3 regions of the Nocardiopsis sp. L17-MgMaSL7 genome follow, and region 2 is predicted to be linked to each of the others. Evidence: riboswitches for the same ligand, from Rfam matches in the RefSeq annotation. Region 2 holds a riboswitch; each other region holds the start of a gene.
What was found. Region 2 has a riboswitch for S-adenosylmethionine ahead of BDW27_RS06015 (peroxidase-related enzyme). Riboswitches for the same ligand answer to the same signal wherever they lie in the genome.
Positions count from the first base shown of each region.

Region 1 (7,297 bases), on a different contig from region 2:
GTAGGCACGCGGACGCTGACGCTCATGGTGTTCGTACTCCTGGGACGTGGGTGGTGGACGTGGGGCGAGTCCGGGTCAGGCCAGGCCCTGGGCCTTGAAGGCCTCCAGGGACGGCTTGATCGTGGCGGTGACGCCCGAGTCGACGGCGTTGAGGGTCTTGAGCCCGTCGCCGGTGTTGACGATGACCGTCTCCGCCTCGGGGTCGAGCCTGCCCTCGCGGACCAGCTTGCGCAGGACACCGGTGGTCACACCGCCCGCGGTCTCCGCGAAGATCCCCTCCGTGCGGGCCAGCAGCTTGATGGCGTCGACGATCTCGTCGTCACCCACGTGTTCGATCGCCCCGCCGGTGCGGTTGGCGATGTCCAGCACGTACGGGCCGTCCGCGGGGTTGCCGATCGCCAGCGACTTGGCGATGGTGTCCGGCTTGACCGGCTGGATGACGTCGTGCCCGTCGGCCCAGGCGCGGGCGACCGGCGAGCAGCCCGTGGCCTGCGCGCCGAACACCTTGTAGGGGCGGTCCTCGACGAGGCCGACCCGGATCAGCTCCTGGAAGCCCTTGTCGATCTTGGTGAGCTGCGAGCCGGAGGCGATCGGGATGACGATCTGCTCGGGCAGGCGCCAGCCGAGCTGCTCGGCGATCTCGTAGGCCAGCGTCTTGGAGCCCTCGGCGTAGTACGGCCGCAGGTTGACGTTGGTGAAGCCCCAGCTCTCGCCCGCCTCGTCGCCGATGAGCTCGGAGCAGAAGCGGTTGACGTCGTCGTAGTTGCCGTCGATGGCCACGACCTTCCCGCCGTAGACGGCGGCCATGACGACCTTGCCCTCCTCCAGACCGGCCGGAATGAACACGCACGAGTCGAATCCGGCACGCGCGGCGGCGGCACCCACGGCACCGGCGAGGTTGCCGGTGGAGGAGCAGGAGAGGGTGGTGAACCCGAAGGTGCGGGCGGCCTCGACGGCGATCGCGACCACGCGGTCCTTGAAGGAGTGCGTGGGGTTGGCGGAGTCGTCCTTGACGTGCAGGGAGCGCAGGCCGAGTTCGGCGGCGAGGCGGTCGGCCCGGACGAGGGGGGTGAGGCCGGGGTTCATGTTGGGCAGGTCGGCCACGTTGTCGGGGACCGGGAGGAGGGAGCGGTAGCGCCAGATGTTCTTGGGGCCGCTCTCGATCTGCTCGCGGGTGACGGGCCCGAAGTCGTAGGCGATCTCCAGGGGGCCGAAACAGAACTGGCAGGCGAAGCTCGGCGAGAGTTCGTAGCGCTCACCGCACTCCCGACAGGACAGCGCGGTCCCGGGGCCGAAGGCGCGAACGGAGGTGGGTTCAGCGGCGGCAATCGCCATGGCGAGGCGTCTCCCCTCATCTTTCCTGGTGGCCACCTTGACCCCAGGCCGGAGTTGGCACCTGCCTCGACGGGTCGCGTTGATCGCGGTTCCACATGTCGAGATGGTTGCCGGGGCTTCGCAGGGCCGGTCCCTCCACCCCTCTGGATGAGCAATATGAAGTTGTGGCGGTTCTTCTCCGAGAACGCACCGTCACTGTAACTGAGGTGCTGACCGATTTTCCATGCCGGGTGATCCGGATTACACAAAGCGGCTCGAATGCTGAGACGACACCGTCCACGTGCGGCGCGACCCGAGTACGGATCCGGCTCCCCTGTGACGGTGTCCACCGTTGCCCGCGAGGGGGTTTGGGGCGACTGTCCGTAGGCGAGACCTAGGAGGAGTGCGTGATCCCCAGAGCTTCCTTCGTCGAGAGGACGACCACGTGGACAAGGCTCAGATCCTCATAGCCTCCAACAGGGGCCCGGTCTCCTTCTCCACCGCCGACGACGGCTCGCTTGAGCACCGTCGGGGCGGCGGCGGACTGGTCTCGGGGATGATCTCCGTGGCCACCGAGATCGACGGACTGTGGGTGTGCGCGGCCCTGTCGGACACCGACCGCCGCGCCGCCACCGAGGCGCCGGGGGCCCGTCTGGACCTCGCGCACGACCTCGACGGCATGCGAGTCCACATGTTGGACATCCCTGAGACGACCTTCTCGGGCGCCTACACCGGGGTGGCCAACTCGACCCTGTGGTTCGTGCAGCACATGCTGTACGACACCCCGAACAAGCCCTCCTTCGGCTCGGAGTTCCGCAGCCAGTGGGAGGACTACGCCGCCTACAACAACGCCTTCGCGGAGGCGCTGGTCAGCGGTGCCGCCGAGAACGCGCGCGTGGCCGTGCAGGACTACCACCTGGCTCTGGTGCCGCGCATCCTGCGCGCCCGCCGACCGGACCTGCGGATCGCGCACTTCTCGCACACCCCGTGGGCCCCACCCGAGTACTTCCGGATGCTGCCCACCCAGGTGGCCCGGGAGCTGCTGGAGGGGATGCTCGGCGCCGACCGGCTGGGGTTCCTGAGCCCGCGCTGGGCCGACGCGTTCCTGCGCTGCTGCGCCGAGATCCTGCGCGCCGACGTCGACCTCGAACGGCGCACCGTGGAGCACGGGGGCCGGATCGTCGAGGTGGGCGTGCACGCCCTGGGCGCGGACGAGGAGGGGCTGCGGGAGAGCGCCTCGGAGCCCGCCGTGGCGGACCGCAGGCGGACGCTGGGCGAGGCCGTGGGCGACACCCGGCTGATCGTCCGGGTGGACCGCACGGAGCTGTCCAAGAACATCGTGCGCGGTCTGGAGGCGTACCGGGAGCTGCTGACGGCGCACCCGGAGTGGCGGGGCCGGGTCACCCACCTGGCCTTCGCCTACCCGAGCAGGGGCGACGTGCCGGAGTACCGGGAGTACACGGACTCCGTGCTGCGGACCGCGAAGGAGATCAACGAGGAGTTCTCCACCCCCGAGTGGACGCCGCTGGTGCTGGAGGTCAACGACGACTACCCGCGGTCGCTGGCCTCGTTCCAGATGGCCGACGTGCTGCTGGTGAACCCGATCCGGGACGGCATGAACCTGGTCGCCAAGGAGGGCCCGGTGCTCTCCGAGCGGGACTCGGTGCTGGTGCTCTCGCGTGAGGCGGGGGCGGCGGACGAGCTGGGCGCGGACGCCCTGCTGGTCAACCCCTACGACACCGTGGAGACCGCCGAGGCACTGCACCGGGCGCTGTCGATGCCCGAGGGGGAGCGCAAGGAGCGCCGGGGACGGCTGGCCGAGGCCGCCGTGGCGCTGCCGCCGCGCCGCTGGTTCCAGGAGCAGCTGCGTTCCCTGGACGGCTGACGGGGTTCGATGTGAGCCGCTCGGCCGCGGCGGGGCCGGACGGGTGCCGGGCGTCGGGACGCGCCGCGCGCCGGAGACGGCCGGGACGCCGGGAACAACGCGAGGGCGTGTCCCGTGCTGGACACGCCCTTCGGCGGGGTCATGTTGCGGCCCACGACCCGCTGGCTCTCGGTCGGACTCCGGTCATCCGGTAAGTCACCGGGCGCCCGACCGGTATCCGGTCAGTGGGTCCGGGAGGCGGCCGCCTTCCAGGCCTCGGCCTCGGCGAGGAGTTCGGTGACGATGCCGGACTTGGCGTCGGCGTAGTCCTGGATGCGCTTCCAGGTGCGTTCGGAGAGTTCACGCTTGACCGCGGTGTAGCGTTCCCGGGCCCCGGCGTCCGCGATGAGGTAGTCGCGGAAGAGCCGCATGCGGTCGATCTCCTCGCACCCCTGGCTGAACACGTGGAGGTTGAGGTTGACGCTGGGACCCTTGAGGACCCGGTGTTCGTACCAGTCGGGTTCGGCGATGACCAGGGTGTATCCCACCTTCTCCAGGTCGTCCAGGTAGGCGGTCTCGTCGGCGGAGTCGGTGACCGCCATGACCAGGTCCACGCAGGGTTTGGCGGCCAGGCCGGACACCGCTGTGGAGCCGACGTGGTCCAGGGACAGCACGCGGTCCCCCAGTGCGCCCCGGATACGGGATTCCTCCTGGCGGAACAGGTAGGGCCACTTGGGGTCGGGTTCGGAGAGGCGCACGCGACCGTTCACCAGGTTGCGTGCCATGGGGTCGGAGGCGACCCGCCTGTCTCCTCGTGAGGGCAGAGAGGGCGTTTCGAGAGGCGACATTCCACAAAGCCTTGCCGTCCGGCGTACCCGCGTCAAGGCTTTCGACGTGCCTTACATATGCACGCGCATTCGTGGCACTACCGACCGTCCGAGCGGCATGACCGAACGCGACGGTCAGGCCTGGGGGCGTCCCTCAGGGGTGGAGACCACCAGGACGAGCGAGCCCTCCCACTCGGGGAGTTCACGCAGGCGGCCGTGGCGCGCGTCCCACGTGCCGTCGCGGAGGTCGCGGGAGAGGTCCTCGTGGAAGCGGGTGTGCGCGGCCTCGTCGACGAAGCTCCACGCCGAACAGGCCTGCCGGGCCCCGGGGTCGAGCAGCGCCTCGGGGCGGCCGTAGTAGGCCTCGTTGAAGCCGTCCGAGCAGTCGAGCGGGATCGGCACCCGGGTGACGGTGGTCGTTCCTCCCAGCCCCTCGGCCAGGACCGACGGCTCCGGGTAGCGGCGCGCCTCGGTGTCCAGGACCTCCGGGCAGTAGCCGTATAGCCAGAAGTCGCGTACCAGGGCGGGGTCGCAGGTCAGCACCACCACAGGGCCCGTGGTCACCCGGCGGACCTCCGCCAGGCCCCTGGCGAGGTCGGACCACTGGTGGACGCTGAAGGTGGTCATGGCGGCGTCGAAGGAGTCGTCGGGGAACGGCAGCGACTCGGCGGTGCCGTCGACCGCCGCGGGCAGGTGCCCGGGGCGCCGGGCCCGCATGCTGGCCGAGGGCTCCACGGGGGTGACGTCGCGGTCGGCGGGTTCGTAGGACCCGGCCCCGGCCCCGACGTTGAGCACCGTCCGGGCGTCTCCCAGGGCGGCGTGGAGGAGTTCGGCGATCCTCGGTTCCGGTTGCCGGTGGTCCGTGTACGTGCGGGCGATGACCCCGTAGTCCGCGTCGCCCGCGCTGCCGTCCCGCATCCGAACCATGCTGTCTCCCACCGTCGAGGTGTCGCCGAGCCGAGCTGTGTGTGGTGCCGCAAGGACCCTAACCAACGAAAAGCCGTGGCGTCACGGGCTTTTCACCCGATCCGCCACGGCTCGCCCCGCCAGGGGGCGTGTGACCTCAGCCGACTCGACGCCCCGCCTACTTCTTGCGGCGGCGGCCGCCCTTGCGCCGGGAGGGGCGCTCCTCGGCCCTGGCCTGCTCGGCCCGCTCGGCGGCGATCCGCTGGTCCTCCTCCTGCCGCTCGGCCGCCACCCCGTAGGGGTCCTTGCTGGTCCGGCGCACCCACAGCACCAGCAGGATCACGATCAGCGCCAGCACCACGCCGACCAGCGCGAACCACATCCACACCGGAACGGTCGGGGAGTCGTCCTGCACCAGGTTGTCGTCGACGAGCGGCATGTCCTGGGCGTTCCCGGAGGCCTGCGCGACAGCCGAGGGCAGGTACAGGGACGCCAGCCCCTGCCCGCCCTGTTGGGAGCCCTCCACCAGGGCGTCACGGAGCTGCTCGGCGCCCAGCTGCGGGTACTCGGAGGTGAGCAGCGCGGCCGCGCCCGCGGCCACCGCGGCGGCGTACGGGGTGCCGGTCACGTCGGTCTGGCCCATGTCCGGGCCGGCCGTGGACAGCTCGGCGCCGGGCGCGAGGAGGTCGATCGACTCGGCCGGGGGCGAGTCGGGCAGGAGGGCGCCCTCCTCGTCCACACCGCCCACCGCCAGGACGTTCGGGTCCGCCTCGCCGCCCGCCGGGGCGACGACCAGCGTCCCGCTCCGCGCGGCCGAGGCGGTCGCCGTCTGGAGGTCCTCGTCCTGTTCGACCTCGTCCTGGAGCAGGACGACCTGGGCCCCCTGCTCCACGGCGTAGCCGATGACCTCCGCGGGACCGTCGTCGGTGGGCAGGACCAGCAGCCTCGCGGCCGGGGCCACTCCCAGCACCCCGCCGTCCGCGTCCATACCGTGGCCGTGTCCGACGACCAGCGCGCCCGCCGCCGTGCCGGGATCGGTGTCGTTGCCGTTCGTGCCGAACTCGGTGTCGACCACCAGGTTGTCCCGGAGGTCGGGGTGGTCCTCGTCCACGGAGACCCCCGGCAGGGCCACGGTGACGCCCTGGCCCTGGCTGGTCTCCCAGGCCTCCGGAGCTCCGATGGAGGCCAGGGCCCACTGCTCCGGGCGGAAGTCGGGTACGTCGGCGGCGGCTGGAACCGCCGTCAGTCCCAGTACGGTGAGCGCCGCGCAGGCGCCCGCCGTGGCGCCCAACACGTGGCGCTGGTGTGTCCTGCTACGGCTGTTGCCCCCGAGCACGTCAGGCTCCCTCGAACGTTGCGGTCGGTGCTGCGCCGGGCCCTCCCCGGACCCTCGCGATTCTGTCATGCGCACAGGATCCAGGCTTGGACAAGTGACCCGGGGGGTAGGACACGTAACTGTATCCCTGGTGCCAGTCCTGGGTTTCGCGCTCCTCATCCGGCATGTCGAGTCGCTAGCATGAGTCGCGCCGATCCGGACAAACCAATGACCCGTCCAGGGGGTGTCCCATGCCGAACATCGGTCCGTCCGACGACGGTCAGTCGGCCCTCGCCGAGCGCGAACAGCGCATCCTCGCCTTCGAACGCCAGTGGTGGAAGTTCGAGGGATCCAAGGAACAGGCGATCCGTGACGAGTTCGGGTTCTCCGCGACCCGCTACTACCAACTGCTCAACGGTCTGGTCGAGCGCCCTGAGGCGCTCGCCTTCGACCCCATGACCGTCAAGCGCCTGCGCCGCCTGCGCGCCGACCGCAGACGTCAGCGCAACGCCCGCCAGTTGGGCATCCACCTGTAGGGCGACCGAGCGGGCCACGGGCTCCGGAGAACCCGCGGAGCAGGCCACCGACCCAGGCAGCGCACCCGCCTGGGAACTCCACAGCGCCCCCGACAGCGACAAGGTCCCCGTATGCCCCCGTCCACAGCAGACGACCGTCCCGTACCCACCACCGAAGCCGGTCGCAGCGCGCTCGACGCACTGGTCTCGGACCCCGACCGGGCGCTGGTCGCCTTCGACTTCGACGGCACCCTGGCGCCCATCGTCGCCGATCCGCGTGACTCCGCTCCGCAGCCGGGGATCGTGGCCGCGCTGGCCGAACTGGCGTCCGTGGTGGGCACCGTCGCGGTCATCACCGGCCGCCCCGCGGACACCGTCGTGCGGCTGGGCGGCCTGGAGCGGGTCCCCGGGATCGTCGTGCTCGGCCACTACGGCGCCGAACGGTGGACGGACGGCCGCGTGGTGGCCGCCGACCCACCGCCCGGAGTGGCGCTGGTCAGGGAGGAACTCCCGGCCCTCATCGACTCCTCCGGCGCGCCGGAGGGCACGTGGGTCG
Region 1 covers NZ_QGTF01000006.1:242,839-250,135, forward strand. The annotation lists gene BDW27_RS12800 (ubiquitin-like small modifier protein 1) at 1-26, opposite strand, end outside; gene thrC (threonine synthase) at 76-1,335, opposite strand; SAM riboswitch class I at 1,349-1,489, opposite strand; gene BDW27_RS12810 (trehalose-6-phosphate synthase) at 1,760-3,199, shown strand; gene BDW27_RS12815 (GrpB family protein) at 3,421-4,026, opposite strand; gene BDW27_RS12820 (class I SAM-dependent methyltransferase) at 4,141-4,932, opposite strand; gene BDW27_RS12825 (S8 family serine peptidase) at 5,090-6,247, opposite strand; gene BDW27_RS12830 (DUF3263 domain-containing protein) at 6,478-6,762, shown strand; gene otsB (trehalose-phosphatase) at 6,874-7,297, shown strand, end outside.
Region 1: another riboswitch for S-adenosylmethionine. It lies ahead of thrC (threonine synthase); the one in region 2 lies ahead of BDW27_RS06015 (peroxidase-related enzyme).

Region 2 (7,297 bases):
GCTGGGCTCCAGCCACGGCGGCAGCTTCAGCGAGCGGCCCAGTTCGAGCAGCGGTTCGTCGTAATCGAACCCGGGGCCGTCGGTGGCGATCTCCAGCAGCACGCCGCCGGGCTCGCGGAAGTAGATCGAGGTGAAGTACGTGCGGTCGCGGATCTCGGTGACCCCCACGCCGTCGTCCTCCAAGCGCTGGCGCCAGGACTCCTGAACGGGTGTGTCCGGGGCGCGGTAGGCGACGTGGTGGACGGTTCCGGCGGCGACCACGCCCCGCTCGGCCCCGGGGTCGGCGACGACGTCGACGATGGTGCCGACCCCGTCGCCGGTGTCGTTGGTCCGGAACCGCATCCGGTTGCCGTTCTCGCTGTGCAGGTGGAAGCCGAGCTGGTCGCCGAGCATCAGGGCGGTGCCGTCCGCGTCGTGTTCGGTGAGGGTGACGGCGCGGATGCCCCGGATGGCGTGGTCGACGGGGACCGCTCCCCCGTCCCAGGGGTCGGTGTCGTGGTGGTCGGCGCTGGCGGCCAGCTCGATGACGAGTCCGTCCGGGTCCCGCAGGGTGAGGACGTCCTCCTCGCCGCGTTCGGTCGGGCGGGAGGCCGGCACGTTCAGCGCGGCGAGGTGCTCGGCCCACCAGCCCAGGGAGCCCTCGGGGACGGAGAAGGTCGTGGTGGTGGCCTGACCCGCGCCGATCCTTCCCTTGGGCGCGTCGGGCCAGGGGAAGAAGGTCATGATGGTGCCGGGATTGCCCGCGCGGTCCCCGTAGTAGAAGTGGTAGGTCTCCGGGGCGTCGAAGTTGACCGTCCGCTTGACCATGCGCATGCCCAGCGCGTTCAGGTAGAAGTCGGCGTTGGCCTGTGGGTCGCTCGCGATCGCTGTCACGTGGTGAATCCCCGAGGGACGCACGTCCATGTCCTTCACCCTTTCTCGTCCGGCTGGCCACTCAGTACAACAAGTTGAATCTTAAACTACTTGTGGTCCGCTGTCTCCCCCATCCCTTCCCCCACGGCTTCCCCCTCCATCACGGGACGGGGGAACCTTCCGCGCTCAGGCGACCGAACGCGCCCGTGGCGGTCGGGCACTTCTCCCCAACCGTCGGATGCGGCGCATTCGGTGACGTTCCGGAGCCGCCCTTCCCCGTCCGCGTACTCCACGGTTACGGTGTCCTCATGAGCACGAGTGACCCCACCCGCATCCTCCCCTCGGGGATCTGCCGCCGCGGCCATCACGAGTGGCGTCACGACCCACCGGGTGGCAGGCGTCTGGTGTGCGTCCGCTGCAAGTCCATGAGCATGAACAACTTCGGCGCCCCGTGCCGGACCGACTGCGCGGACTGCGACCGGGTGGCCGTTCGGGCGGCGGGAACTCAGTAGTTCCGGGACCGAATGGCCCCGCAGTTCGAGCACTGCTCCGTTCCGCCGTTGGGACCCGAGGTCCAGTCGTGATCGCATGCGGTCATAGATCCTCCTCGTCTCACGGGAGGACCTACCCACACCGGCGGCGTGCCGCCACCGGAGGCGCCGTCAGTACACGGGACTGATCGTGGTCTCGCGGAGCACGGCTCCGGAGAGCAGCTTGTCGCAGACCGCCCGCCAGCCGGGATGGTCGTCGACCAGGACGTGACCCTCCGGCGGCTGGAAGCCGTCGAGCATCCGGTCCAGCTCCGTGTCGGTGAAACCGGAGAACTCCCGCACCCGCCGGACGGGCATCGCGTACCCCACCTCGCCGTCCCCGGCCAGGTACTCCTCCACGAGGGCTCCCTCACCCGGGCTCACGCGCTCGGCGATCCGCGCGATCTCGCGCGGAGTGTCCACGATCGCCGCCCCCAGGTCGATCACCGCGCACAGCCGCCCCTCGGGACGGGTGAGGTACACGAACCACTGGGCGGGCACCCCGGTGAGGAAGCGGCGCCGGAACTCGTGGGTCCCGTCGACACTCCACATCCGCTCGTACCGCTGGGCGTCCAGGCTCATCACCACCGGCACCGGGGAGAGTTCGGGGAGACCGAACAACGACTCGTGAACCAACGGGCCACCTCACGATCGCAGGGACGAGTGGGGCCACAGTAGCCATTCGAATCCGGACCTCGCAGGCGGTTGCCCAAGTTCTCACCTTCGCCCGACGGGCCACAGCACGGCCCCGCGGGTTCACGGGGTCGGGCGCCCCACCCCGTACAGGTACAGCAGGGCCGTCATCGAGGTCCCCGCCACCAGTCGCCTCCCCGCCACGAGTCCGGGCACGTCGGCGAGCGGCACCCACTCGACGCGCTCCGACTCCCAGTCCTCCGCGGGATCGCCCACGTACTCGGCGGTGTCCGCGAAGAAGACGTGGTGGGCGGAGTCCGAGATCCCCGGGGTGGGCTGGACGTACACCAGTGGACACAACGGCCCCGGCCGCCAACCCGTCTCCTCCAGCACCTCGCGCGCCGCCGCGTCCACCGGGCTCTCACCGGCCTCGACACCGCCCATGGGGATCTCGTAGGCCCACGTGTCGGGGATGAACCGGTGGCGCCACTCCAGGAGCACCCGGTCCTCCTTGTCCATGACGACCGCGCCCGCCCCGGGCGACGTCCGGATCAGCCGGTGCTCCAGGTGCCGACCGCCGGTGATCTCCACGTCCGCGATCCGGACGTCCATCCACGGATCGGTGTACAGCGGCCTCTCGGAGTGGACGGTCCAGCGCACGGTTCTCCCCCGGTGTCGTCGGCGTACAGCGGACCCATCCCATCACGACCTTGCCTGGGGCGGAGCCCTGTAGCCTTCCTCACTCCCCCGATCCCTTGTAGGGAACATTTCCTATCGACTAAGTTGCTTTTCAGGTCAAGAGTTCCAGCGCGAAGTTCCGGCTCGCTGGACGGCAACCCTCCTGCACGGTGGGGTGCCCCGGAGACGACGACCCGGCTGCGTGACGCGGCAAGCGTGCGACACCCCCTACCCCCTGACGCCTTCGCCGCCCCGCAGCCCCGACACGAGCGACGAGGCGAGACTGTGAGCACCAACCCCGGGGCGGCGCCCCTCCGCGGCGGCGACACCGTCGGCCGACTGGCGGCCCTGACAGAGGTCACCGAGCGGGCGCGCACCACCAAACACGAGATCAACGAGCGGGCCCAGGCCGCCGAGGACGCGCTGTTCGGCGGCCCTGGACCGGTCGCGCCCGCCGTCCGACACGGGCTCGCCGCCCTCGCCGCCCGCTGGCACGGCTCCCGCGAACTCGTGGACCACCACACGGATCTGGGCGCCGATCCGGCCCTGTTCACGGACGACCTGCCCGAGGACCCCGCCCTGCGCGCGGCCGCCCGACACGTGGACCTGCTGAGCGTCTCCCCCGCCCTGGCCGTGCGCGAGGACGTGGAGGGGCTGACCGACGCGGGCTGGGACACCGATGCCGTGGTCGTGGTCTCGCAGATCGCGGCGTTCACCTCCTTCCAGGCCCGCGTGGTGCACGGTCTGCGGTTGCTGGAGGGGCAAGGCCAGGAACACGTGGCCCCGCCCGCCCGGACCGCCCCGGGGCGCGGGAGGGTCAAGAACGCCTCGCGTAGGGCCGCCAACGGAGGCGAGCGACCCGTGGAGTACACCCGGGAGCTGCTGTCCTGGACCGCCTGGCCGCCTCCGGTCCGCACCGACGATCTCACCGAGGAACAGGCCGCCTCGTTCCGGGGCAAGACCAACGGCGAGTACTTCCGCCTGCTCTCCCGCGTCCCCGGTGTCCTGGCCGCCCGCACGGCTCTGGACGCGGCGGTCTTCACGAGCCGGGAGGGACTCCCCCGTGCCGAGCGGGAACTGGCGGCCACCGCCACCAGCAAGGTGAACGACTGCGTGTACTGCGCGTCGGTGCACGCGCGCAAGGCCGCTCAGATGGCCGACCGGCCGGACGACGTCCAGCGCCTGCTCGACGCCGTCCTGGAGCGCGACGCCGACTGGCGCCCCACCGGCACGGCCCCGCTCGCGCACGGGCAGGAGCCGCGCTGGGCCGCGGTCACGGAGTTCGCCGCCGCCCTGGCGACGACCCCGTCGTCGGCCACGGCCGCCCAGGTCGAGCGGTTGCGTGGCCTGGGCCTGTCCGACCTCGAACTCACCGACCTGGTGTTCGCGACGTCCTTCTTCTCCTGGGCCAACCGGCTGATGCTCACCCTGGGTGACCCCTACTGGCCCGGGACGGCCGACGTCGCGCCATGAACACCGGCCCCTCCGCCCCCGCCACCCGAACCCTCCCCGGGGCACCGCACACGTGCCCTCCTCCCACCCAAGGAACGAAAGCCATGACAGCACTTCCCGGCCGCCCTGCCCGCGCGGCCACACTCGGCGCACTGACCGCTCTCGTCATCGGTCTCACCGCGTGCGGTGAGGTGGTGTCCGAGAGCGGTGACACCGCGAACGGCGGGGGTGCGACCATCACCGTGGTGGACGACGCCGACCGCACCGTCGAGTTGGCGGGACCCGTGGAGCGGGCCGTGGTCCTCAACAGCTACGGCAACGAGTTCGCGCAGGCCATCGGCGCGGGCGACCGGGTCGTGGGCTACGACCGGGTCTCCGCCAACCGGCTGCCCTACCTGGGGATCGGCGAGGACGAGATCGTCAGCGAGGACCTCCAGGAGATCAACTACGAGTCCGTGGTCGCCCTGGAACCGGACGTGTTCATCGTGCCGCGCAACGGCGCCTGGCAGGAGGCCGCGGAGCAGCTGGAGCCCTTCGGTGTCCCGGTCGTGGTCGCCACCGCCTGGGACTTCGACGTGTTCCACGAGACGGTCGACCTGCTCGGCCGGGTCTTCGCCGAGCCCGAGGGGGCCGAGGCGGTCTCCGGGTTCTACGACGAGATCTTCGACCTGGTCTCGGACCGGGTCGAGGGGACCGACGCGGTCCGCGTGTACTGGGAGACCGAGGAGCCCTACCTGACCGGGCTGCCAGGATCCGGTTTCGACCAGATCATCACGGCCGCCGGGGGCGAGAACGTCTTCGGCGACGTCGGGACCGGTGGCGACCAGCAGGCCGAGACCACCGTCGACCCGGCCTCGGTCGTCGAACGCGACCCCGAGGTGATCGTCCACGAGTTCGGGCCGAGCGCGGCGCCCACCGGCCAGGAGCGGTTCGACACCCTGCGTGACGACCTGGAGGGCCGTCCCGGCTGGGAGGACGTCACGGCGGTCTCCGAGGGCGAGGTCTACGTGAGCAACGGCTGGGCCACGAGCGGGCTCTCCAAGGCCCTGGGCGCGCTGTACCTGGCCACCTGGCTGCACCCGGAGGAGTTCGAGGACGTCGACCCCGACGAGTACCTCGCTCGCTGGGTCGAGGACTTCCAGGGCACGGACTTCGAGGGCGCGAACGCCTACGTCCAGAAGGTCTCCTCATGACGGCCGCTCCCACGACCACCGCTCCCGTGTCCCCGCGGGAACGGGAGGCGGCCCCGCGGCCGCGCCTGCGCGACCGGGGCTCCGTCCGGCGGGTCGTGCTCGGGGCCGGGGCCTTCGTGTCCGTCCTGGCCGTCGCCTGGTGTGTGACCGTGGGCACCGCGGGCGCCGGACTGTCCGACGTCTGGCACGCGGTTCGCCTGTCGGTGTTCGGCGGGGTCCTGGCCGACGAGTTCGCCCAGACGTACGCCATCATCACCAACCTGCGGCTGCCCCGGGCCCTGCTGGCGTTCGCGGCGGGCGCCGCCCTGTCGGTGGCGGGGGTGGTGATGCAGGGGTTGCTGCGCAACCCGCTGGTCAGCCCGTTCACGCTGGGGGTCTCCCCCGCCGCCGCCTTCGGCGCGTCGCTGGCCATCCTGCTCACCGGGGGTTCCGCGGGGTCGGCGTCATGGCTGGTCATCGCGAGCGCACTGGTCACGGCCCTGGCGGTCTCGGCCCTGGTGCTGGGGCTGGCCTCGGCCAAGGCCATGTCCACGGCCACGCTGCTGCTGTTGGGGATCGCCCTCACTCAGTTGTTCGAGGCCATGACCTCGGCGTTGCAGTTCGTGGCGGACGAGAACACCCTCCAGGCGATCGTGCGGTGGACGTTCGGTTCGGTCAACGACGCCTCCTGGAGCGACGTGCGCCTGGTCGGCGCGACCGCGCTCCTGGCCCTGCCCCTGCTCTGGTACTTCGCCAAGGACCTGAACGCCGTCGCCTTCGCCGGGGACGACGCCGCCCGCAGCCTCGGCGTGAACGTGACCGCGCTGCGGGTCGGGCTCATCATCGTGTCGGTGGTGCTGGCGTCGGTGGTGGTGTCCTTCTGCGGGGTCATCGGGTTCGTCGGGCTGGTCGGACCGCACATCGCGCGGCTGGTCATCGGCGCCGACCACCGCTACCTGCTGCCCTTCTCCTTCCTCACCGGCGGTCTCCTGCTCCTGGTCGCCGACACCGTGGGCCGCACGGTCCTGGCGCCGTCGGTGATCCCGGTGGGCATCGTGGTGGCCTTCATCGGCGCGCCCGTGTTCATCAACCTCATCCTCACCCGGAAGGCGGCCCGATGAGCCTCGACCTGGACTCCGTCCGCTTCGCCTACCGGCGCCACCGCGTGCTGGAGGACGTGAGCCTGAGTGTGGAGGAGGGACGGTTCTGTGCCCTGCTCGGCCCGAACGGGTCGGGCAAGTCCACCCTGGCCAAGATCGTCGCCCGGGTGCTCAGGCCCGAGTCGGGCAGCGTCTCGTTCGGCGGCCGCGACCTGCTGGCGGCGCCGCGCCGTGAGCACGCGCGGGTGGTGGCCTACGTTCCCCAGTCCGGGGAGGCGCCGTTCGACCAGTCGGTGCGCGACGCCGTCCTGTTGGGCCGCACCCCCCACATCGGCCTGCGGCCCTCACGGCTGGACCGGGAGGTCGTGGACCGCGCCATCGACCAGCTCGGGTTGACCGACCTGCGCGACCGCCAGTTGTCGCAGCTGTCCGGAGGTCAGGCACAGCGGGTGCTGATCGCCCGGGCGCTGGCCCAGGAGCCGAAGGTGCTGCTGTTGGACGAACCGACGTCGGCCCTGGACCTGCGCTACCAGATCGAGACGCTCCAGATCGTGCGGGCGGTGACCCGGACTCAGGGGGTGACAGCGCTGATCGCGATCCACGACCTCAACCACGCGGCGCACTTCTGCGATCAGGCGGTCCTGCTGCACGGCGGCCGGATCGTCGCCGACGGTCCCCCCTCGCGGGCCTACGACCCGCAGGTGCTGAGCTCGGTGTACGGGTTGGACGTGCGGGTGAACAGCGGTGAGGGTGGGGTGGTGGAGGTGCGGCCGTCCGTGCTGGAGCCCACCACTGTCGGAGCGAACGGAACGGACGGGCCATGAGCGGTACACAGGACACCGGCGCACCGGCGCGCGACGACCTCGCCCGGAGCGCCGGG
Region 2 covers NZ_QGTF01000003.1:131,299-138,595, forward strand. The annotation lists gene BDW27_RS05995 (ring-cleaving dioxygenase) at 1-903, opposite strand, end outside; gene BDW27_RS06000 (hypothetical protein) at 1,161-1,364, shown strand; gene BDW27_RS06005 (hypothetical protein) at 1,515-2,018, opposite strand; gene BDW27_RS06010 (NUDIX hydrolase) at 2,139-2,675, opposite strand; SAM riboswitch class IV at 2,809-2,916, shown strand; gene BDW27_RS06015 (peroxidase-related enzyme) at 2,979-4,166, shown strand; gene BDW27_RS06020 (ABC transporter substrate-binding protein) at 4,250-5,338, shown strand; gene BDW27_RS06025 (iron ABC transporter permease) at 5,335-6,438, shown strand; gene BDW27_RS06030 (ABC transporter ATP-binding protein) at 6,435-7,241, shown strand; gene BDW27_RS06035 (FAD/NAD(P)-binding protein) at 7,238-7,297, shown strand, end outside.

Region 3 (7,297 bases), on a different contig from region 2:
GGGCAGCGTGCTGCGCGCGGTACGCGGGGTCGACGGCGTCTACGACGTGTTCCGCGTCCGCAACTGACCCTCGGCCACCCCGCGAGGGCGGTGCGGCGGCCCCGGAAAACCGGTGGAGCGGGGGAGATCCCGTGGGCTAACGTGCCTGGGACCACTCCGAGGGAAGGCAGCCCCCCATGCTCGACGTCCGCCCGCTCCGCCCCGGGGACGCACGCTCCCTGGAGGCCCTCGCCCAGCGCCTGTGGCCGAAGTCCCCCCACCCCGGCGGCCTCGGTTGGCAGCTGGCCACCGAGGAGTTCACGTCCGAGAACGCGGCCGTGGCCCGCCGGGACGGTGAGGTCGTGGGCTGGGCCGTGGTCGAGGGCCCCGACGCCCTGCGGTCCCTCGCCACCGTCTCTGCCGTGGGCGCCTCCGACGACCCCGAGGCCGGGGCCGCGCTCCTGGACTGGGCCCTGGCCCGAACCGGTGACGCCGCAGTGGAGCTCTTGGCCTTCCAGGGGGACACCGTGCTCCGCGACCTCGCGGAGAAGGCCGGTTTCGCCCTCGGGAAGGACAACACCTTCGGTGAGTGGATGAGCCGCGACGCCACCGAGGAGGAGATCCACCTGCCGGACGGCTACCGGATCCGCGCGGTGCGTGAGGGCGAGGAGGAGGCCCGGGTGGAGTGCCACCGCACCGCCTGGAAGCCCTCCGACCTGCCCTGGCCCGAGCGCGTGGGCACGGTGAACCCGGACCTGACCAGCCGGTTCAGTCGGGAACGGTACGACAACACCCGCGCCGCGCTGCTGTACGACCGCGAACTCGACCTGGTGGTGGAGGCCCCCGGCGGGTCGCTGGCCGCCTGCTGCGTCGTGTGGTGGGACCCGGAGAACCGCTGCTCGGAGATCGAACCCCTCGGCGTGGTCCCCGCGCACCGGCGCCGGGGCCTGGCCGTCGCGCTCGCCCTCACGGCGTGCGCCCTGACCGCGCGTCGGGGCGGGGACCGGGTGTACATCAACACCACACCGAACGAGGCCTACCCGACCCCGGCCATGACGTACGCGACCGTGGGCTACACGCCGCTCGACCGGGGCACGGCCCTGCTGCGCCCCGCGCGCTGACCCGCACGGCTGAGCCCCGGCCACCCGAGTTCCGGGTGACCGGGGCTCAGCGCGGTTCTACAGACGGATCGTCGTGGACCGCACGATCTGGAAGACCGGGTGCCGGTCGGCCTCGGCCTCGAACGCCTGCTCCGGGGCCTCCGGCGGGGCGTCGAAGTACGGGCCCACGACCGCGGACCTGGGGTTGTCCAGGTACTCCTTGAGCACCGGAGCCGCCTCGGCCGGGCCGAGCTCCCGCACACTCACCAGTTCGATCCAGCCGCCCTGGCGCAGGGTGGCGAAACCGTCCTTGCGGATGTTGCGCACCCAGCCGACCTCGCCGTACGGAGAGACCAGGTACCGTCCGCTCTCACTGTCCAGGACACTGAGCGGGATGGTGCGCAGGAAACCGGAGGTGCGCCCACGCGTGGTGAGCAGGTGCAGCTCCGGCGGGCAGGCCCCGTACTTGACGAAGCCGCTGACGAAGGCGTTGGCGGTCCGCCGCAGTTTCGTCATCTCGAACCGCTTCGTCGGTTCGTTCACCATCTTCGGCAACTCCCTCGATCGGATGCTCCCATTGTGATGGTTTCCGGCCACCGATGGCACCCGAGGGGTGCCCGCCGCCCTACCGGAACGCCGAGACGCCGGTCACGGACTGGCCGATGCTGAGCGCGTGGATCTCCTCCGTGCCCTCGTAGGTGGCCACCGTCTCCAGGTTCACCATGTGACGCATCACCGGGTACTCCAGGGTGATCCCGTTGGCACCGTGGATGCCGCGCGCGGTCCGGGCCACCCGCTGCGCCGCCGCCACGTTGGCGAACTTCCCGAAGCTCACGTGGTTGTGGTGGCAGTTCCCCTCGTCCTTGAGCCGGCCGATCCGCAGCGCTGTCATCGAGGCGTGGTTGACGTCCACGACCATGTCGGCGAGCTTGCGCTGGGTGAGCTGGAACCCGCCGATGGGCTTGCCGAACTGCTCACGCGTCTTCGCGTAGTCCAGGGACGCCTCGTAGCAGGCGCGGGCGGCACCGGCCACGCCCCACACGATGCCGTAGCGGGCCTCGTTCAGGCAGGACAGCGGCGACCCGAGCCCCTTCGACGCGGGCATGACGGCGTCGGCGGGCAGGCGCACGTCCTCCAGGACCAGCTCGGAGGTGATGGAGGCGCGCAGCGAGAGCTTCCTGTGGATCACGTTGGCCGAGAACCCGGGGGTGTCCGTGGGCACCACGAAGCCCCGGATCCCGTCCTCGGTGGCGGCCCACACCACGGCGACGTCGGCGACCGAACCGTTGGTGATCCACATCTTGGTGCCGTTGAGGACCCAGTCCGAGCCGTCACGGCGGGCGCGCGTGCGCATGGAGCCGGGGTCGGAGCCGGAGTCGGGCTCGGTCAGTCCGAAGCAGCCGATCGCCTCACCGGCGGCCATCTTCGGCAGCCACTCGTTCTTGTGCTCCTCCGAACCGAACTTGTGGATGGCGGCCATGGCCAGCGATCCCTGCACGGACACGAAGCTGCGCAGACCGGAGTCCACCGCCTCGAGCTCCCTGCAGGCCAGGCCGTAGGCGACCGCGCTGGAACCGCCGCAGCCGTAGCCGTCCAGGTGCATGCCGAGCACTCCCAGGTCACCGAAGGCCTTGGCCAGCCCGCGCGGGTCCGGGAGGGTTCCGGCCTCGAACCAGTCGGCGACGTTGGGCAGGAGCTCACGGGTGGAGAACTCGCGGACGGCGTCGCGGATGTCGCGCTCGGTGTCGGAGAGCTCGGCGTCCACGGCCAGGAAGTCGAGGGGGTCGGGGGCGGCGGCCCTGCGCTTGGAGTCGCTCATGGTGGGTGTCCCTTCGTGGTGCTTGCGTGTGTGGGGTCGGTGCCGGGGCGCGGGCCCCGGCTCAGCCGACGTCGGTCTGCTGGACGGCGCCGCTGGCCAGGAGCGCCGCGATCCGGTCCGGGGTCAGGCCGAGCTCGGCCAGGACCCGCTCCGAGTGCTGTCCGAGCAGCGGAGGGGCGGTCATCGGCACGGGGGTGTGCTCCATGCGAAAGCCCGCCCGCACCTGTTCCAACGGTCCGGCCGTGGGGTGTTCCACCGTGCGCAGGACGTCGTCGCCGTTGGCGTCGGCGGTGCGCAGCGCGTCCAGTACCCCGCGGACCCTGCCAGCCGGGACCCCGGCCCCGACCAGGACCCCCATCCAGTGCTCGGCCGGCCGTTCCCGCAGTGTCGCCGAGAGTTCCGCGACCAGTTCGTCCCGGTGCGCCACCCGTTCCGGGTTGGTGGCGTACCGGGGGTCCCGGCCCAGGTCGGGGCGGTCGATCGCGGCGCACAGCCGCTGGTACAGGGCGTCGTTCCCGGCGGCGATCACCACCTCCGCGTCCTTGGTGGGGAACACCTGGTAGGGCACGATGGTCGTGTGGGCGTTGCCCACACGCGCCGGTTCGGCTCCGGTGACCAGCGCCTGCTGTGCCAGGTTGACCAGGCTCGACAGGGTGGAGTTGACCAGCGAGACGCTGATGTTCTCGCCGCGTCCGGTCACCCGGGCCCGCATGAGCGCGCCGAGGATGCCCACTGCCGCGTTCAGGCCGGTCAGGACGTCGGTGAGCGCCACACCCACCTTGCTCGCCGGACCGTCGGCGGGGCCGGTCGTGGCCATCAGCCCGCTCTCGGCCTGCACGACGATGTCGAACCCGGGGCGGGTGGCGGGATCGTGCTCCGGGCCGAACCCGCTCACCGAGCAGTACACGACCGCCGGATTGCGCGCGCTGACCTGCGCGTACCCCAGGCCGAGCCGGTCGATCACCCCGGGCCGGAAGTTCTGGATCACCACGTCCGAGGTGGCGCACAGCTCCTGGACGGCGGCCAGACCCTCGGGGTCCTTCAGGTCCACGGCCAGGCTCCGCTTGTTCCGGTTCACGGACAGGAAGTAGGCGGCCTCGCCGGGGGAGTGGTCCGCCCGGTGCTCCTCGGTGGGCTCGGCGTAGGGCGGACCCCAGGAACGGGTGTCGTCGCCCCGACCGGGCTGCTCCACCTTCACCACCTCGGCGCCCATGTCCGCGAGCAGCATGGTGGCGTAGGGGCCCGCGAGCACGCGGGACAGGTCGGCGATCCGCACTCCGGCGAGGGGGAGCGGGGCGTCCTCCCCTGTTCCGTCCGCGGGGGCGGGCTGGGGACTGGTCTCACTCATGGGGGGTCACTCCTTGCCGTCGAGGCTGGCGGGATCCTCGGGGCCGCAGGGCAGCTGGTCGCCGTCCCGCAGCTGGTAGTAGGTCTCCAGGCAGCGGCGGAGCGCGGTGGTGAGCGCGGCGCCGGACTGGCCCGCGTAGCGCGTCTGGACCCGCTGGACGATCTCCGCGATGTCGTCGGTCACCGAGGCGCCCTCGACCAGGGCACGGAAGAAGTCCTTGGCGAGGTCGGTCAGGAGCGTGGTGTCCGCGGCCACGATCCGGCCGTCCGCGGAGTCCACCGCGAGCACGACCCCGAGCCGCTGGTACTGGGAATGGCTCGCCACCGAGTCGGGAAGACGGGCGTAGCCGGAGATGAGCACAACCCTCGGGTTGCGGAAAAGCTGCTGAACACGGTCGTCGCCGTACAAAGGAAGAGCACCTCTTGTCTGCGGGCACGCGAAAACTCCGACTCACTGGAGTCTCGCGTCTGAAGGGCAGCCGGGGGAAACCGGACACCCGCGACGTGAGGGCAGTTCCCGATCAGTATGGCCCAGCCGGGACGGTCGGTGTCAAGGGCGGGGGTGGCCCGGGGCACACGGGCGCGGATGCGCGCCCACGGGAGCTTGTGTTACATTTCGGCACAGGTCACGAGTACCAGCGACAAGCCCCGGCTAGCTGGTCGGCAACCCTCCTTCCGCGGTGGGGTGCCCCGGGTGAGGACCAGGTCCCGACACGACCGTGTCAGACAAGCGCGGACCCCTGAGGCGCGGCCGTCATCGGCGTACCCCGTGGGTCCCACGACCCACAGAAGAGGTGCCCCATGACCACTGTCATCCCGTTCGACTCCACGCGCTCCAGCCGTTCCGCCGCCAGGGACGCGGCCCGCGACGCCAGGGCCCGCACCGAGTGCGCGATCGTCACAGCCGAGGGTGGGACCCCGCTGGTCACCGGCGAGTACGTGGACTACGCGAACTTCGACTACGCCGCCAGTGCCCCGTGTCTGACCAGCGTCGCCGACGCGCTCGCCGCCGCCCTGCCCTACTACGCCAGCGTCCACCGGGGCGCCGGGCACCACTCACAGGTCAGCACCGACGCCTACGAACGCGCCCGCCGCAGCGTCTCCCGGTTCCTGGGCGTGCGCACGGAGGCCGACGCGTCCGGCTCCGCTGACGCGGTCGTGTTCGTGCGCGGCACCACCGACGCCGTGAACCTGCTGGCCCGCGCCGTCCCCGAGGGCTGCACCGTGGTGGTCTTCGAGTCCGAGCACCACGCCAGCCTCCTCCCGTGGGAGCACCCGGCCTCGCGCGCCGGGAAGGTGGTCCGGCTCCCGCTGCCCGCGTCGCCCGAGGCGGCCGTCACCGCCGCCCGCACCGCGCTCGCCGAGGAGCCCGAGGGTCCCCGGCTGCTGTGCGTCACCGCCGCCTCCAACGTCACCGGTGAGATCTGGCCGGTCGAGGAGCTGGTGGAGGCCGCCCACGCCGAGGGCGCCCGCGTGGTGGTGGACGCCGCCCAGTACGTGCCGCACCTGCCGTTCAGCCTCGCCGCGACCGGCGCGGACTACGTGGCGCTGTCCGGTCACAAGCTCTACGCCCCCTTCGGCTCGGGGGTGCTGGCGGGCCGCGCCGACTGGCTCTCCGCCGCCGCCCCCTACCTCGCGGGCGGGGGCGCCACCCGCCGGGTGACCGAACACGACGTCCAGTGGAACGACCTCCCTGCCAGACACGAGGCGGGCAGCCCGAACGTCCTGGGAGCCGTGGCACTGGCGGCGGCCTGCGACACCTTCACCACCGAGACTCTCTCCCTCCAGCACATCCGCGAGGCCGCGCTCCTGGAGCGCCTGCGCGCCGGGCTGGGCGAGATCGAGGGCGTGCACGAACTGTCCCTGTGGGACCCCGAGCACGCGCGGGTCGGGATCGTGTCCTTCGTGGTCGACGGCCTGCCCGCCGACCTCCTGGCCGCCGCGCTCTCCGCCGAGTACGGGATCGGGGTGCGGGACGGCCTGTTCTGCGCCCACCCCCTCACCACCCGCCTGCTGCCCGAGGGGCACGAGCAGGCCGTGCGGGCGAGCCTGGGCGTGGGGACCACCGAGGAGCACGTGGACCGGCTCGTCGGAGCCGTCGCCGACCTCGTGGCCCGGGGCCCGCTCTGGGAGTACGCCGACTGCGACGGCCGCCTCGCCCCGGTCCCGGACCCCCGCAACGTGCTCTGAACCCGTTGCGGTGCGCGGGCGGTTCGGCCGGGGTCCGGGCCGCCTGCTGTCGTTCGGTCGGCCCTCACCGGTGCCGCGCGCCTTCCCGGGCCCTGGCACACCACCTCTCCCCACACCGCGCTCTGGCCGAATCGGGCCACGTCCGGTAGCGCCCGGCTCTCTCGGGCACAGCCAGTGGGGACGAAAGGTGCGTCGGTGGAGACGTGGTTGCTGGTGTGGGCCCTGGTGATCTTCGGGCTGTGCTCGGGGGGAGTCTGCGTCCTGTGGGTCCGCTGGGTGCGGGAGCTGGGAGGCACCGACTCCGGGGTGTTCGGGAAGGGCGTGGGACCTCGGACTCAAGGAACCTTGTTACGCATGACCCCACATTCGACGCACTAAGTCACATTTCACGCTTAGGTGTGCTGGGGATCACGTTCCCAGACGGTACTATCGGGCCCTGACGGTGGGGCGCGCCGTCGCCGGACCCGACCGGTCCGCACCGACGACGCGGCCCGCCTCCCGCGAGCGAACCGGCTGGGGGAGCGTGAACGTGACGGACGTCCGAGGACCCAAGACAGGTCCCCTCACGGCCGTGTTCCGAGCGACCGAACCCCCGCGCGTGCCCGAGCAACCATCACCGGTGGTCAGCCTCAGCGCGCGCGGCTGCCCGCCGCCCGACCCCGCCGAGACCGAACTGGTCCGTCTGCACCAGGCCTTTCTCGGCCGCGTGGTCGACTACCTCTGCGCGGACGCCGGGATACGCCAGTTCGTGGACTGGGGCTGTCCGGTGCCCGGCACCGCAGAGCGGATCCGCCGGGCCAACACCGACGCCACCGTGGTGCACCTGGCCCCGACCGGAACTGCGGGGGTGCTGGCCGCCCCC
Region 3 covers NZ_QGTF01000001.1:39,138-46,434, reverse strand. The annotation lists gene BDW27_RS00225 (bifunctional (p)ppGpp synthetase/guanosine-3',5'-bis(diphosphate) 3'-pyrophosphohydrolase) at 1-67, shown strand, start outside; gene BDW27_RS00220 (GNAT family N-acetyltransferase) at 177-1,100, shown strand; gene BDW27_RS00215 (nitroreductase/quinone reductase family protein) at 1,158-1,625, opposite strand; gene BDW27_RS00210 (acyl-CoA dehydrogenase family protein) at 1,705-2,898, opposite strand; gene BDW27_RS00205 (CaiB/BaiF CoA-transferase family protein) at 2,960-4,246, opposite strand; gene BDW27_RS00200 (DUF3870 domain-containing protein) at 4,253-4,654, opposite strand; SAM riboswitch class IV at 4,870-4,984, shown strand; gene BDW27_RS00195 (aminotransferase class V-fold PLP-dependent enzyme) at 5,047-6,435, shown strand; gene BDW27_RS00185 (SAM-dependent methyltransferase) at 6,965-7,297, shown strand, end outside.
Region 3: another riboswitch for S-adenosylmethionine. It lies ahead of BDW27_RS00195 (aminotransferase class V-fold PLP-dependent enzyme); the one in region 2 lies ahead of BDW27_RS06015 (peroxidase-related enzyme).